Regions from separate parts of the Velazquezella soli genome, predicted to be linked through region 2. Evidence: predicted binding sites of a transcription regulator. Region 2 holds the regulator's gene; each other region holds the start of a gene.

Region 1 (4,214 bases), 1.1 Mb from region 2:
CAGTGGTCACGACCGGCAGCAGCAGGCAGGGATATCGCCAGACGCCAAGCGAGGCGCGCACCGGATGGCGGGCAACGCCCGAGCCCAGCCGGGCATAGCGACGGCGGCCCCGCACAGCGGCATCGACGCCGATCAGCACGAAGCAGCAGGCCACCAGCACCAGCGCCAGCATATGCGCTGCAACGCCGTTGTAGGTGGACTGGAACTGGTCAAGAATTGCCGTCGTGAACGTGTCGAACCGGATCATCGCATAGAGCCCGTATTCCGACAGGAGATGCAGGCTGATCAGCAGCGCCCCGCCACACAGTGACAGTCTGAGTTGCGGCAACACGACGCGCCGCAAGACCGCAGCAGGCGAAAGACCGAGAGAGGCTGCCTGATCCTCGAGCGCCGGATCGATCAGCCGAAGGGCCGCCGACACGGGAAGGTAGACGAAGGGAAAGTAGGTCACGACCGAGATCGCGACGCCCGCTCCAAGCCCGTTCAGCCGCGGCCACATACCGATCCAGGCATAGGACTGCACGAAGGCGGGAATGGCGAGCGGCACGATGGCAAGCCAGGCCCATAGCTTTGCGCCCGGCAGGTCGGTGCGCTCCGTCAGCCATGCAAGCGCCGTTGCAAGAACCGTCGCGACCGGCACCGTGAAGACGATCAGCGCAACGGTATTGAACAGGAGGTCGCCGACACGGGAACGGAAGATCAGCTGCGATGCCGTTTCCCAGCCGGTCGCAACCGTTGCCCAGAACACGAACCCGAGCGGCGTCAGCGTCAGGGCGGCAATCGCAACGGCGATTGCCAGCGTCCAAGACGATCCGGCAAGGGGTTTCCCCGCAGGCTTCCGGCGCGGCCGGCTGGCAACCATGCTCTCGGTGGTAAACGTCATCGCGTGCTCAAGAAAGAAGAGACATCGCAGGTACGCCCTGCGATGTCCGTGCGCAACAGGATTCGATGGTGTTTAGAGAATGCCGGCGGCTGTCATCATGTCGGTGACCTTGGCATTGTTGAGGCTCGAAGGCTCGACCTTCGGCGCCTGAAGGTCGGCAATCGGAACGAGCGCCTTGTTGGAAGCCTCGTCCTTGCCGACGGCGTATTCGAACGAGGTGCCGTCACGCAGAATCTTCTGGCCGCCCTTGCCGGCAAGCCATTTCAGAAATGCCTGCGCCTGCTCCTTGTGCTTGGAAGAGGCCAGAATGCCACCGCCGGAGATCGACACGAAGGCGCCCGGATCCTGGTTCTTGAAGTAATGCAGCGCAACGTTCTTGCTGTTTTCGCCGGTCTTCGCCTGATCGCCGAAATAGTAGTAGTGATAGATCAGCGCGCCTTCGAACTGGCCCGCATTGACGGCCTTCATGGCGGTGGAATTGCCACGCACGGCAGTGAAGTTCTCTTTCATGCCCTTCAGCCAGGCAGCGGTTTCCGGCTCACCCTTCAGCTGCAGAAACGCGCCGACGATCGCCTGGAAATCGGCACCCGACGGAGATGCGGCCCAACGGCCCTTCCATTCGGGCTTGGCGAGATCGAGCATCGATTTCGGCAGCTTGTCCTCGGTGAGCTTGGTCTTGTCATAGGCAAACACGGTGGAGCGCGCGGCAATTCCGGTCCAGTGACCGTTGGCCGGGCGGAACTGCTCGGGAACGAGATCAAGCGTTGCCTTGTCGACAGGCTCAAACAGCCCCTTGCCATCGACAAGCGCCATGGCCGGCGAATTTTCCGTCAGAAACAGGTCGGCCGGCGAGTTGGCGCCTTCCTGCACAATCTGGTTTGCCATTTCGAGGTCGGATCCGTTGCGCACCGTAATGACGATGCCGGTCTCTTCCTTGAAGGCCTCGACCCATTCCTTGGTCAGGCCCTCGTGCTGGGCATTGTAGATCGTCAGGCTGTCAGCGACCTGCGCGTTGGCCGGCATGGACAGAGCGAGTAGCGAAACGGCGAGCGAAGCTCCGGCCGAAAGAGCAGACAGAATTTTCAAGTTTGCCTCCAATTCATAAGCGTCATCGCATCGATAGCCAAAGCCGACCTGCGTAGTCAAGTTTAAGAATCGAACGGGGATGGAGACCGATTGCGGCAAATGCCGGCGAATCAGGTAGAGCTGAAACGAACACATCAAGAACAAGCCGCGGAAGCTGAATGTCGGTTGCTTATCTGGAAAAATTGAACGAGGCCCAGCGCCGCGCGGTCGAACATGGTTCGGACGTGCCGGATGGCGGCGCTGCCGGACCGCTTCTGGTGATTGCAGGCGCAGGCTCGGGCAAGACCAACACGCTTGCCCATCGCGTCGCCCACCTGATCGTGTCAGGTGCCGATCCGCGCCGCCTGCTGCTGATGACGTTTTCCCGCCGTGCGGCCTCCGAAATGGGCCGCCGCGTCCAGCGTATCTGCCGTGAAGTGATGGGTGCAAAGTCCGGCGTCATGACCGATGCGCTCGCCTGGGCCGGCACGTTTCACGGCATCGGCGCAAGGCTGTTGCGGATCTATGCCGAACAGATCGGCCTCGACCCGGATTTCACCATCCACGACCGGGAGGATTCCGCCGACCTGATGAACCTCGTTCGCCACGAGCTTGGCTTCTCCAAGACGGAGAGCCGGTTTCCGACCAAGGGCACCTGCCTTGCCATCTATTCCCGCGCCGTCAATTCCGAGACGCCGCTGGACGAGGTGCTGAAGACCTCTTTCCCGTGGTGCCTTGCTTGGGAACCGCAGCTGCGCGACCTGTTCGCCTCCTATGTGGACGCCAAGCAGGCGCAGAACGTGCTCGATTACGACGATCTTCTGCTCTACTGGGCGCAGATGATGAGCGAGCCGCTGATCGCGCAGGATGTCGGCGAACGGTTCGATCACGTCATGGTAGACGAGTACCAGGACACCAACCGCCTGCAATCCTCGATCCTGATGGCGATGAAGCCCGGCGGCCGCGGGCTGACGGTGGTGGGCGATGATGCCCAGTCGATCTATTCGTTCCGGGCCGCCACGATACGCAACATCCTCGATTTTCCAGCGACCTTCGATCCGCCCGCCAACATCGTCACGCTCGACCGCAATTACCGCTCGACCACGACGATCCTGGCAGCGGCCAACGGCGTCATCGAACTTGCCCGCGAGCGGTTCACGAAAAACCTGTGGACCGACCGCCAGTCGGAGGAGAGACCGCGTCTGGTCACCGTCAAGGACGAGACCGAGCAGGCAAGCTATATCGTGGAAAAGATCCTCGAGAACCGCGAAACCGGGATGCTGCTGAAACAGCAGGCAGTGCTGTTTCGCGCTTCGCACCATTCCGGCCCGCTGGAAGTGGAACTGACGCGCCGCAACATTCCCTTCGTCAAGTTCGGCGGCCTGAAATTCCTCGATAGCGCCCATGTCAAGGACATGCTGGCGGCCCTGCGCTTTGCCCAGAACCCGCGTGACCGGGTTGCGGGGTTCCGCCTGCTGCAGCTCATTCCGGGCATCGGCCCGCAGACAGCGGCAAAGATCCTCGATGCGATCGCAGCTGATCCGGAACCGCTGGCGGCACTCCAGGAAATCCCCTCGCCTCCGAGATCCGGAGAAGACTGGCCGGCCTTTGTCGAGATGCTCGGCGCCGTCAGGAAAAGCGAAGGCTGGCCTTCCGAAATCGGGCTCGCCCGCCAATGGTACGAACCGCATCTTAGCCGCATCCACGAAGATGCCGACACCCGCAAGGCCGACCTTCTGCAACTGGAGCAGATCGCTTCCGGCTACGCGTCGCGCGAACGCTTCCTCACCGAACTGACGCTCGATCCGCCGGATGCCACCAGCGACCAGGCCGGCGTGCCGCTGCTGGACGAGGATTACCTGATCCTTTCGACAATCCACTCCGCCAAGGGCCAGGAATGGCGCTCGGTTTTCCTGCTCAACTGTGTCGACGGCTGTATTCCCTCCGATCTCGGCACTGGCACGACGGCCGAAATCGAGGAGGAACGGCGGCTTCTCTACGTGGCGATGACGCGGGCGAAGGATCACCTTCACCTGATCACGCCGCAGCGTTTCTTTACCCACGGCCAGCATTCCCAGGGCGACAGGCACGTCTACGCCTCGCGCTCCCGCTTCATCCCGGCAACGCTCCTGCAGTTCTTCGAAAGCACCGCCTGGCCGGTGGTGGCGCAGATGACGGAAGCCGAACGCCAGGCCCGCCACCAGATCCGCATCGACGTAACCGCAAGAATGCGCGGCATGTGGCGCTGACCCTTAGAGCGAACGAG
Region 2 (4,214 bases):
GTGGGTTTCGATAAAGACGCCAGCAACGCCGACGGCGACGGCTGCCCGCGCCAGCGTTTCGACAAATTCGCGCTGGCCGCCGGAAGAACCGCCCTGGCCGCCGGGCTGCTGCACGGAATGGGTTGCGTCAAAAATAACGGGGCTTCCGAGAGCCGCCATGATCGGCAGCGAGCGCATGTCGGAGACAAGCGTGTTGTAGCCGAACGAGGCACCGCGCTCGCACAGCATCACATTGGGATTGCCGCTTTCGAGGAACTTCGCCTGGACGTTCTTCATGTCCCAGGGTGCCAGGAACTGGCCCTTCTTCACGTTGATCGCGCAACCCGTCTTTGCGGCCGCGACGAGCAAGTCCGTCTGGCGCGACAGGAAGGCGGGGATCTGCAGGATATCGATCGTATCCGCCACGAGAGCGCATTGCTCTTCAGTGTGAATGTCGGTCAGAACGGGAAAGCCGAATTCCGTCTTCAGATCGGCAAAGATCGCCATCGCGTTGTCCAAGCCGATGCCGCGCTTGCCGGAGATCGACGTGCGGTTGGCCTTGTCGAAGGAGGATTTGTAGACGAGGCCGATGCCGAGTTTCTTGCAGAGTTCGACAAGCGTGCCGGCGATCATGAAAGCATGATCACGGCTTTCCATCTGGCAGGGACCGGCAATCAGCGAGAGCTTTGCCGTGTTTGAGAAAACGACTTTCGAACTCCCCTCGCCCACGGACACTTCAGAATTGGCGGAGACTGTCATTTCACTATTCCTCGAAACCGAAAACCACACCTTGCCCCGGGGCTGCCGACACGATCACGCGGCCATCCCTGCGGATGAATGCGACGTCATTAGCAGCAAGGGTGATCTCTGTCACGGCGAGATCGGTGGTCTTGAAGATGATCCCGCGCGCAGCGAGGCGCGACGATAACAAGGGCTTCATCGAAGACCGGAACTCGTCGCTGAACGTGTCGTTGGATTGAATGCGGATGCCGGCATTGGCAGCTGCGATCCACAGACCGTCTTTCCCTTGCTCGGGTTGCGTCTCGAACACGGTTTCGAAAAGCGGCAGAAACTCCAGCGGGTCATCTGCAGAAAATACGATCTCTCGAAGGCCTGTAACGGCGTTTGCGTGCTCATCAAGACCACCGCGATCTGCCGGTAATGCGGCCATTCGCTGGCAGGAAAACAGCAAGATGTCATCGACCTCGGGGACTGCCGCGAACGCCAGACGGAATGAGACTTCGCTCTCCCCACCATCGGGCAACTGCATCGGGCGGGAGAATTGAAGCATCTCGCCCGCAGACATGTGCCCGTCCACAAAACGGATATGATCGGCCGCTGCATCCTGCGTCCCGACGACCACCGCCGATAGACCTTCCCTTTTCCGCTGGCCGCGGAAGCGGATGTCGCGATCGGTGAACACGTTGCCTCGTTTTGCCGCAAGCGAGGCTTGCCGACGGTTCACAATGGCCAGCGGCTCGAGATACGAGCCATCCGCGAAGAATATGCAGGCATTGGCTGTGCCGAAAGGGTGAACACCTTCAGGTGCCACAGTAAAGCCGAGAGCGGTCAACCTCCCCCGCGCTGACGCCAGATCTGCAACGGGCAGAACCAAATGATCGACTGACTTGTTACCCACTTACACCCCCAAAGTCTTATTCCGCAGAACATTGGCTATCGCGGGAAACTCGGCAAGTGCTGCGCACGAACTGAATACGTGATCGAACGCTGAAATGAGACTATTCTTGAGCAAAAATTTGGGGCTTGCGGAACACAGATAGAACATATAGCGTCCGTTCTGCATTTGTTTCCAATTCTGAGGGTCCCATCCATGCTGACACGCAAGCAACAGGAGTTACTTCTGTTCATCCACGAGCGGATGAAAGAATCAGGCGTGCCGCCGTCGTTTGACGAAATGAAGGACGCTCTCGACCTTGCATCGAAGTCCGGCATCCATAGGCTGATCACCGCGCTCGAGGAGCGTGGCTTTATTCGCCGTCTGCCGAACAGAGCACGCGCGCTCGAAGTGATCAAGCTGCCTGACGCCTATGTGGCGAACCTTCATCCGCGACGGGGTTTTTCTCCCAGTGTCATCGAGGGAAGCCTTGGCAAAACGCAACCGGTCGTCGCTCAGAAGCCGGCGCCGGTCATGGCGGACAATCCGTTCTCGACAAACATCCCGGTCATGGGTCGAATCGCTGCCGGCGTGCCGATCTCCGCGATCCAGAACAACACCCATGACATCGCCGTTCCGATCGAGATGCTGGGTTCCGGCGATCATTACGCGCTCGAAGTGAAGGGCGATTCGATGATCGATGCTGGCATCCTCGATGGCGATACCGTCATCATCAAGAATACCAGCACCGCAAGTCCAGGCGATATCATCGTTGCCCTGGTCGATGAGGAAGAAGCGACCCTGAAGCGGTTTCGCCGCAAGGGTGCCTCGATCGCACTGGAAGCGGCAAACCCCGCTTACGAGACCCGCATCTTCCCGCCCGACCGGGTGAAGGTCCAGGGCAAGCTTGTCGGCCTTATTCGCCGCTATCATTGAGAACGCTGTCATCCCGGAGATGCGCAGCAACAGCCTCCGGGATGCCAAAGTCGAATTGTCGCGTTTGCCAGTCATAGAACCGGTGGACGCTCCACGGACGGCTTGAGGTCTGTGCGCTGTCTCGCATCGCCGCCGTAATCTTGATGTCTGGCGCTGTCGCGTTCGGAATAATGGTGATTTCCAGTGCGCCAGTCCGGCGCAACGTCCGCCCGCTGAGAAGCAAGGCGCCGGAGCGGCAAGTATCGAAGCGTGCGCCGGGCGAGACGATGATCCGACCGAAATCGCAGGCAAGACCGGTGTATCGGTTGTCTTCGACAGTGACGATCCGGATGTCCTGAGCAGTCTGCACCGCGCACAGGATTTTCGGCAGACAGGCAAATCGTCCGGGCGTGAATGCTTGAAGAAAGCCCCTGACATATTCGATTTCCCGGCCCGTCAAATCCGGTCGCGAATGTGGTCTAGGGCGTTTGTCATCGCTTTTCGCAAGGCTGGCACCTCCCGCTGGTTCCGAAGAGGCAAGAACCGGCAAGGCGAGCGGTTGTTCTCCGGTCTCAAGCACCAGCGCTCGCCGCCATTGATCGAAGATAAATCCCGGCGGTCGGGTTCGATTGAGGGTGATCTTGTCGTCCTTGATCACGCCGACCGATGCGCCGTCTTCGGATATGACGATATCAGGCCTCGGCGCCGAGCCTGAGCGGACCGCAAAGACCAAAGCCACCGCCATGAACAGCGCGCCTTTCAGCCTCATCTGCGTGCGCAGCAGCGTCAGAAGCAGAAAGCCTGCCGTCGCCAGCGGCAGGAAAAGCGGGTTCTGCCGGCCGATGGCAATATCGCCGCCCCATGCGGCGACGATCTCGGCAATGCGAATGACGATCCGCAACCCCTCGCCCATGATGAACAGAAAGGGAGCATCCAGCCCGAACGGCATCAGCAACATGCCAACAAGCCCTGCCGGCATCACCACGAAGGAAATGATCGGCATGGCCGCGAGATTGGCCGCGACGCCGTAGGTGGTCAGATGGTGGAAATGCTCGATCGAATAGATCGACGTCGAAGTACTGCCGATCAGCGACGTCACCACGATCCCGGCAATGAAATGGAACGTCGCCGCGACACCCGTTATCCACCGGTTGCTACCTTTTGTATCCTCCTTACCTTTCGCGAAATATCGCGTCCAGAGGGCGAACCCTGCCACCAGTGCCGCGGTTGCCGCAAACGACATCTGGAAACTCGGACCCAAAATCTCCGACGGCGAGATGGCGAGGATAATGATTGCCGAAAGGGCGACGTTGCGAAGGCTGATGGAGGGTCGATCGACGAGCACGGCGACCAGCATCACCGCCATCATGATATAGGCCCGCTCGGCGGAAACCCCGAACCCGGAAATCAGGTAATAGGCGGTCGCCATGACAAGCGCACCGAACGCGGCAAACTTCTTGATCGGATAGGCCTGCGCAAAGCCTGGAAACAGCGACAGGACGGAGCGGACGCCGACGAAGAAGATACCGGCTGCCAGCGCCATGTTCAGGCCTGAGATCGCGACGATATGGGCCAGCCCGGACAGACGAAGCGCCTCGGTCGTCTCACGGGAAATTGCACGGCGCTCGTCGGTCACGATTGCGGCAGCAAAAGCGCCCGCATCCCCCTTGACCGTATCGCGGATGCGATTGCCGATTGCGCTGCG
Region 3 (4,214 bases), 160 kb from region 2:
CGGATTCATCCTCTGGCCGGTTCTGGGCAACTCGCTGGCTTTGCTGCTGCTTGCGATCATTCTCAACAATCTCGCAGGCCGGCGCTATCCGCATGCGCCCGCTACGCCTGCCCCTTCGCACGGCACCAAGGATCCGCCGCCGAGCGGCCGTATCGGGTTCCGCCGGGAGGATCTCGACGCCGTCCTCAGGGACTATGATCAGGTCCTCGATATCGATCGCAGCGACCTCGAAACAATTATTCGCCTGACCGAACTGCGCTCCTACCGCCAGCGCGCCAGCCACCTCACCTGCGCCGACGTCATGTCCCGCGACGTGATCGCGGTGTCACCGGATGATCCCCTGGGAAAGGCGCATCAGTCCATGCGCAACCACCGTCTGAAGGCCCTGCCCGTCACCAACGAAAAGGCTGAGGTGGTTGGCATCGTTACGCAGACGGATTTTCTGGACAAGCCAATCTGGACCGGCGGTCGCCCGACGATCGGCCCGCGCCAGCGTTTGCGCCTGATGATGCAAGGCGCAACAGCGCCAAACCATATCGTAAGGGATATCATGACTGCGCCGGTCCGGACGATCGAGCCGTCGGCACCGCTCAACGACGCGGTCGTCATGTTTGCGGAGGAAGGCCTGCACTACCTGCCGATCGTCGGCGAGAACGGCAAACTCGCCGGGATACTCTCGCAGTCCGACGTGCTTGTAGCGATGCTTTCGGACCGTGCCACTCATGCTCCAACCGAACATGAAAAAGGCGCCTGAGCGGCGCCTTTTTTGATCAGAATGGGATGTCGTCGTCGAGGTCGCGGGAGAAGTTCCCGCCGCCACCACCGGAGGACTGGCCACCCTGGCTGCCCTGAGCACCGCGCCCTGCCGGTGCTCCACCCCCGGAACGCGGACGATCATAGTCATCGCCGCCGCCACCGTAGTTGCCGCCGAAATCACCGCCGCCACCGCCGCCGAAGTCGCTTGCGCCACCACGTGCGCCGCCGCGCTCACCGCCGCCTTCGCCACGACCGTCGAGCATTGTCAGGGTCGAGTTGAAGCCCTGCAGCACGATTTCGGTTGAATAACGATCGTTGCCGGTCTGGTCCTGCCATTTGCGGGTCTGCAGTGCGCCTTCGATATAAAGCTTGGCGCCCTTTTTGACATACTGCTCGACGACCTTGCAGAGGCCTTCGTTGAACACGACGACCGTATGCCATTCTGTCTTTTCGCGACGCTCGCCCGACGTACGATCGCGCCAGCTTTCCGACGTGGCGATGCGCAGGTTTGCGATCGGGCGGCCATCCTGCGTCCGGCGGATTTCCGGGTCGGCGCCGACATTGCCCACCAGAATGACTTTGTTCACGCTGCCCGCCATCGTATTCACCTCGTTTGCCGCCAAGCGCGGCTTTGAAAACCAATTACCCCACCTTAAACCATCGATCGTCCGGATTGGGCAATGCCGAGGTTTAATCCACAGTGAATTTTGTTCTTTCTTTGTTCTATTTTCTCCGTATAGTTCTGTCAAGCATTCGGAACCGGGTTGCGTTGCAACAGTTTCGTCTCGACAGGCGGCTTTCGATAACTACATAAGGACCTTCGATCCTCCCCGAAGGCATAACGATGAGCGAACTCAAAACCATTTCCATCCGTGGTGCGCGCGAGCACAATCTGAAGGGTATCGATCTCGATCTGCCCCGCAACTCGCTGATCGTGATGACCGGCCTGTCCGGCTCCGGCAAGTCGTCGCTTGCGTTCGACACGATCTATGCCGAGGGACAGCGACGCTATGTCGAAAGTCTTTCGGCCTATGCTCGCCAGTTTCTTGAGATGATGCAGAAGCCTGACGTCGACCAGATTGAAGGCTTGTCTCCGGCGATCTCGATCGAGCAGAAGACGACCTCGCGAAATCCCCGCTCGACGGTCGGCACAGTCACGGAAATCTACGACTACATGCGCCTTTTGTTCGCGCGCGTTGGCGTTCCATATTCGCCAGCGACCGGGCTTCCGATCGAAAGCCAGACCGTCAGCCAAATGGTCGACAGGGTCCTTGCTTTCGAAGAAGGCACCCGTCTTTATATTCTCGCACCAATGATCCGCGGGCGCAAAGGCGAGTACAAGAAGGAACTCGCCGAGCTGATGAAAAAGGGTTTTCAGCGCGTCAAGGTGGATGGCCAGTTCTATGAGATCGCCGACGTTCCAGCGCTAGACAAGAAGTACAAGCACGACATCGACGTGGTCGTGGACCGCCTTGTGGTGCGTTCCGACATTGCCGCGCGCCTGGCCGACAGCCTTGAGACGTCGCTGAAACTGGCGGATGGCCTGGCCGTTGCGGAGTTCGCCGACAAGCCTCTGCCGGAGAAGGAAACCTCCGCAGGCGGATCTGCCAACAAGTCGCTCAACGAAACCCATGAACGGGTTCTGTTTTCGGAAAAATTCGCCTGCCCTGTGTCCGGATTCACCATTCCGGAGATCGAGCCGCGGCTGTTCTCCTTCAACAATCCCTTCGGTGCCTGCCCCACCTGCGATGGTCTTGGATCACAGCAGAAGGTGGACCGGAACATGATTGTGCCGGAACCCGGCCGGACACTGAAGGATGGCGCGATCGCGCCCTGGGCGAAGTCCACCTCGCCCTATTACAACCAGACGCTCGAGGGTCTCGGCAAGGTCTTTGGTTTCAAGCTGACGGACCGCTGGGACAAGCTGTCGGATAGCGCCCGCTCGGCGATCCTCGAGGGCACCGAGGAAAAGATCGAGTTCAACTACGCCGATGGCGCCAGGTCCTACAAGACGACCAAGACGTTCGAAGGCATCGTTCCCAATCTCGAACGGCGCTGGAAGGAAACCGACAGTGCCTGGGCGCGCGAGGAGATCGAGCGCTACATGTCGGCCGCTCCATGCCCGTCCTGTGCAGGCTACCGCCTGAAGCCGGAAGCGCTGGCGGTCAAGATCAATAAGCTGCATATCGGCCAGACGACAGAAATGTCGATCCGGCTGGCACGCGACTGGTTTGCGGCGCTCCCCGAGCACCTGAACGCGAAGCAGAACGAGATCGCTGTCCGTATCCTCAAGGAGATCCGCGAGCGCCTTCAGTTCCTGAACGACGTCGGGCTCGACTATCTCAGCCTGTCGCGAAACTCCGGCACGCTCTCCGGTGGCGAGAGCCAGCGCATCCGTCTGGCATCGCAAATCGGTTCCGGCCTCACGGGCGTGCTCTACGTGCTGGACGAGCCATCTATCGGCCTCCACCAGCGCGACAATGCCCGCCTGCTCGAAACGCTGAAGCATCTGCGTGACATCGGCAATACTGTCATCGTCGTGGAACATGACGAAGACGCCATTATGACCGCCGATTACGTCGTCGATATCGGCCCTGCCGCCGGCATCCACGGCGGCACGGTCGTCGCCGAAGGCACGCCGCAGCAGGTCATGGCAAACCCCAAGTCACTGACCGGTAAATACCTGTCGGGCGAACTCGGGGTCGCAGTTCCCACTGAGCGGCGCAAGGTCAAAAAAGGCAAGGAACTCAAGGTTTTCGGAGCCCGCGGCAACAACCTCAAGAACGTTACCGCGGCGGTACCGCTCGGCGTTTTTACCGCCGTGACCGGCGTATCGGGTGGCGGCAAGTCGACCTTCCTGATCGAAACGCTCTACAAGTCGGCCGCACGCCGCGTCATGGGCGCGAGAGAAATCCCGGCCGAGCACGATCGGATCGACGGGTTCGAGCATATCGACAAGGTGATCGATATCGACCAGTCGCCGATCGGTCGCACACCGCGCTCCAACCCGGCCACCTATACCGGTGCCTTCACCCCCATCCGCGACTGGTTTGCCGGCCTGCCGGAAGCCAAGGCCCGCGGTTACGCACCCGGCCGCTTCTCCTTCAACGTCAAGGGCGGCCGTTGCGAGGCCTGCCAGGGCGATGGCGTCATCAAGATCGAGATGCACTTCCTGCCGGATGTCTATGTCACCTGCGACGTCTGCCACGGCAAGCGCTACAACCGCGAGACGCTCGACGTACACTTCAAGGGCAAGTCGATCGCCGATGTCCTGGACATGACCGTCGAGGAAGGCGTCGAGTTCTTTGCCGCGGTTCCGGCCGTGCGCGACAAGCTGCAATCGCTGTTCGATGTCGGTCTGGGCTATATCAAGGTCGGCCAGCAGGCAAACACGCTCTCAGGCGGCGAGGCGCAGCGCGTCAAGCTTGCCAAGGAGCTGTCGAAGCGTGCCACCGGCC
Region 4 (4,214 bases), 300 kb from region 2:
TGACCCTGATCGTGCTGGTCGCGGCACTCAACATCATCTCGGGCCTGATCATGCTGGTGAAGGACAAGGGCTCCGATATCGCAATCCTGCGCACGATGGGCGCGAGTTCCGGCGCCATCATGCGGATCTTCTTCATGACGGGTGCTGCTATCGGCATCGTTGGCACGTTTGCCGGCGTCGCGCTCGGCGTTATCGTCTGCCTCAACATCGAATCGATCCGACAGTTCTTCTCCTGGGTCTCGGGCACCATCCTCTTTGATCCGGAGCTCTATTTCCTCAGCCAGCTTCCGGCCGAAATGAGTTTTGGCGAGACCTTCTCGGTCGTCATCATGGCGCTGGTCCTGTCCTTCTTCGCCACCATTTTCCCGGCATGGAGAGCCTCGAAGCTCGATCCTGTCCAGGCCCTCCGATACGAATAGGTCTCCATGGCTGTCCCGCGTAAAACCGTCCTCAATCTCTCAGGCGTCGAACGTCACTACGGCCAGGGGGAGACGAGCCTGTCGATCCTCAACGGGGCAGACTTCTCGCTCGTGAGCGGCGAGATCGTGGCGCTCGTCGCCCCGTCCGGTACCGGCAAATCGACGCTCTTGCATCTGGCAGGCCTGCTTGAACATCCGGACGCTGGCGATGTGACGATCGGCGGTCGGGCCTGCAACGGATTGTCGGATGAAGAGCGCACCTCGATCCGTCGCTCCGACATCGGCTTCGTCTACCAGTTTCACCATCTCCTGCCGGAATTCACGGCGATCGAAAACATCATGATGCCGCAGTTGATTGGCGGCCTTTCGAAGGGGGAAGCGCGCGAACGCGCGGGCCAGCTTCTCGATTACATGCGAATCGGTCATCGCGGCGAACACCGCCCGTCGGAACTGTCTGGTGGTGAACAGCAGCGCGTGGCGATTGCCCGTGCGGTGGCCAACGCGCCCCGCCTTTTGCTGGCCGACGAACCCACCGGCAATCTCGACCCGAAGACGGCATCCTACGTGTTCGAAGCGCTGGAGGCGCTGGTGCGCCAGTCAGGGCTTGCTGCCCTGATTGCCACCCACAATCATGATCTCGCTGCCCGCATGGATCGTCGCGTCACGATCGAGGGCGGCAAAGTCGTCGAGTTCTAGCGAACGCACTGATCCCCAAAGCGTGCCCCTGATCCGATAGTGTCCATCGTCACATCCTCGAAGGGGCGTGCGATGGACACTGCTGCCATGGAATGACGTCACGTCAGCGATCCGCAGCGATGGCGGGCGTTTGGCTGCCGACCGCGTGCGTCGGCCGGCAACGGCTTGGTCCTATGGAGCGCTGGTTACCTCCAGCCAGCAAGCAGCATTAACCATCGGTCAGAATCTTCTATTCCCGTTTTGTTCTACTATTGACGTTGGCACGAAAAGAGAACAAAGTGCCAACATAAACGAACACGGGAGACGACGATGACTGACCTTCTTCGTGATATTGCCGCATTCGCCTCCATTGCAACTTTCGTTGCCAGCTTGTCGATGATCATGCTGGTGATGTGAGCCGGTCCGTGCTCGCCCAGCTGGCGGGCGCAAGCGGAAAGAGGTTGAGAAGACCATTCTTGACTCGACTCTGAAGCCCCCGCGCCGGACAATGACCCGATTCAAGGAATGGGTATCAGATGGCGGACGCAGCGACTTTACAATCGGAATCGGAGGATTTGGGAGCGACGCCACAGTTCGTGCATCTGCGCGTCCATTCCGCCTATTCGCTTCTGGAAGGTGCGCTGCCGCTTAAGAAAATCCTCTCCAAGGCCATCGCGGACAATCAGCCCGCGATCGCCGTCACCGATACCAACAATCTCTTCGTCGCGCTGGAATTCGCCCAAAAATCCATCGGTGATGGCATTCAGCCGATCATCGGTTGCCAGCTGTCGATTGACATGGAGGATCAGCCAGACGAGCGCCGCAACGGCCATTTGGCGAAGCTGCCGGCAATCGTTGTGCTTGCCGCCAATGCCAAGGGATACGAGCGGCTGGTGGATCTCGTCAGCCGTGCCTATCTCGATGGAGAAGGGCAGGCGGCAACGCATATCTGCCGCGCCTGGCTCGAAGATGGCGGCACCGAAGGACTGATCGCGCTGACAGGTGCTGCCGGTGGCCCTGTCGACATGGCAATGAAGGATGGCAACACCGTACTCGCAAAGGCGCGCCTCCTGTCATTGAAGCAGGCCTTTGGCGATCGTCTGTATATTGAACTGCAGCGTCACGGCACTTACGACCGCCGTCATGAGCAGCGGATGATCGATCTTGCCTACGACCAGGATGTGCCGCTGGTCGCGACCAATGAGGCCTTCTTCCCGGGCAAGTCCGATTACGACGCTCATGATGCCCTGATGGCCGTCGCGCACAATGCGATCGTATCCGACGATACCCGTTTCCGTTTGACGCCCGACCATTACCTGAAGAGCCGTGCCGAAATGGCAAAGCTGTTCGCCGATCTGCCGGAAGCGCTCGAAAACACGGTCGAGATCGCCAAACGCTGCTCGTTCATCCTGAAGACCCGCAGCCCGATCCTGCCGCGCTTCACCGGCGCCACCGATGATCCGGCAGAAGCGGAGCGCGCCGAAACGGCGGAGCTGCGCCGTCAGTCGGTCGAAGGCCTCGAGAACCGGATGGCCGAACTCGGTATCACGGCCGGCTTCACCGAGCAGGATTATCGCGAACGGCTCGATTTCGAGCTCGGCGTCATCGAGAAGATGAAGTTCCCGGGCTACTTCCTGATCGTTGCCGACTTCATTAAATGGGCAAAGCTGCAAAACATCCCGGTTGGTCCGGGCCGTGGTTCCGGTGCAGGCTCGCTGGTCGCCTATGCGCTCACGATCACCGACGTCGATCCGCTGCGCTTCTCGCTGCTGTTCGAACGCTTCCTCAATCCCGACCGCGTCTCGATGCCCGACTTCGACATCGACTTCTGCCAGGATCGCCGCGAAGAAGTGATCCGCTACGTTCAGCGCAAATATGGCCGCGAGCAGGTGGCGCAGATCATCACCTTCGGTTCGCTACAGGCCCGCGCAGCACTGCGCGACGTCGGCCGCGTTCTCGAAATGCCCTATGGCCAGGTCGATCGCATCTGCAAACTGGTGCCCAACAACCCGGCCAATCCCACCACTCTGGCAAAGGCGATCGAGGAAGAGCCAAAGTTTCAGGAAGAGGTCGACAAGGAACCGGTCGTCGGCCGTCTTCTCGATATCGCCCAGAAAATTGAAGGTCTCTACCGCCACGCCTCGACCCACGCTGCCGGTATCGTCATCGGCGACCGGCCGCTTTCGAAGCTGGTGCCGATGTACCGCGATCCGCGCTCCGACATGCCGGTCACCCAGTTCAACATGAAATGGGTCGAGCAGGCCGGTCTGGTCAAGTTCGACTTTCTCGGACTGAAGACGCTGACCGTGCTCAAGACGGCGGTCGAGTTCTGCAAGAAGCGCGATATCGTTGTGGATCTCGCCAAGATCCCGCTCGATGACGAACTGACCTACCAGATGCTGTCGCGCGGCGAGACCGTCGGCGTGTTCCAGGTGGAAAGCGCCGGCATGCGCAAGGCGCTGATCGGCATGAAGCCGGACTGTATCGAGGACATTATTGCGCTGGTGGCGCTTTATCGCCCGGGTCCGATGGAAAACATCCCGACCTACAATGCCCGCAAGCACGGCGAGGAAGAAATCGAATCGGTCCATCCGTCGATCGATTATCTGCTCAAGGAAACCCAGGGCGTCATCGTCTATCAGGAACAGGTGATGCAGATCGCCCAGGTCCTGTCGGGCTATTCGCTCGGCGAAGCCGACCTTCTGCGCCGCGCCATGGGCAAGAAGATCAAGGCCGAGATGGACCAGCAGAGCGAACGCTTTGTCAGTGGCGCCATCAAGAACGGTGTGTCGAAGCCGCAGGCGAAGAACATCTTCGAACTGCTGGCGAAATTCGCCAACTACGGCTTCAACAAATCCCACGCCGCCGCCTACGCCATCGTCTCCTACCAGACGGCCTATATGAAGGCGCATTACCCGGTCGAGTTCCTCGCCGCGTCGATGACCTACGATATGGCGAACACCGAAAAGCTGAACGATTTCCGCGAAGACGCGGGACGGCTCGGCATCAAGGTCATTCCGCCATCGGTCCAGACCTCGTTCCGCCGCTTCGAGACAGGTGACAACCGCATCTATTACGCGCTCGCCGCCATCAAGGGCGTCGGCGAAAACGCCGTCGATC

Evidence for each region. Region 2 encodes LexA, which represses DNA repair genes until DNA is damaged. Its sites were predicted from a motif close to TGTTCNNNNTGTGTTCNG; they were not measured.
Region 1: a site for LexA is predicted at 2,095-2,112, ahead of AC0JZ8_RS09260 (ATP-dependent helicase). Genes of this name have one in related genera too.
Region 3: a site for LexA is predicted at 1,465-1,482, ahead of uvrA (excinuclease ABC subunit UvrA). Genes of this name have one in related genera too.
Region 4: a site for LexA is predicted at 1,346-1,363, ahead of dnaE (DNA polymerase III subunit alpha). Genes of this name have one in related genera too.

What each region holds. Positions count from the first base shown of each region.
Region 1 is NZ_CDRNXF010000004.1:1,196,482-1,200,695, reverse strand. Features, by position in the region: gene AC0JZ8_RS09270 (ABC transporter permease) at 1-883, opposite strand, end outside; gene AC0JZ8_RS09265 (iron ABC transporter substrate-binding protein) at 956-1,906, opposite strand; gene AC0JZ8_RS09260 (ATP-dependent helicase) at 2,128-4,197, shown strand.
Region 2 is NZ_CDRNXF010000004.1:2,322,821-2,327,034, forward strand. Features, by position in the region: gene kdsA (3-deoxy-8-phosphooctulonate synthase) at 1-738, opposite strand, end outside; gene AC0JZ8_RS14725 (VOC family protein) at 743-1,618, opposite strand; gene lexA (transcriptional repressor LexA) at 1,811-2,530, shown strand; gene AC0JZ8_RS14735 (ComEC/Rec2 family competence protein) at 2,511-4,214, opposite strand, start outside.
Region 3 is NZ_CDRNXF010000004.1:2,159,146-2,163,359, reverse strand. Features, by position in the region: gene AC0JZ8_RS13900 (HPP family protein) at 1-754, shown strand, start outside; gene AC0JZ8_RS13895 (single-stranded DNA-binding protein) at 771-1,355, opposite strand; gene uvrA (excinuclease ABC subunit UvrA) at 1,601-4,214, shown strand, end outside.
Region 4 is NZ_CDRNXF010000004.1:2,626,482-2,630,695, reverse strand. Features, by position in the region: gene AC0JZ8_RS16370 (lipoprotein-releasing ABC transporter permease subunit) at 1-419, shown strand, start outside; gene AC0JZ8_RS16365 (ABC transporter ATP-binding protein) at 426-1,115, shown strand; gene dnaE (DNA polymerase III subunit alpha) at 1,631-4,214, shown strand, end outside.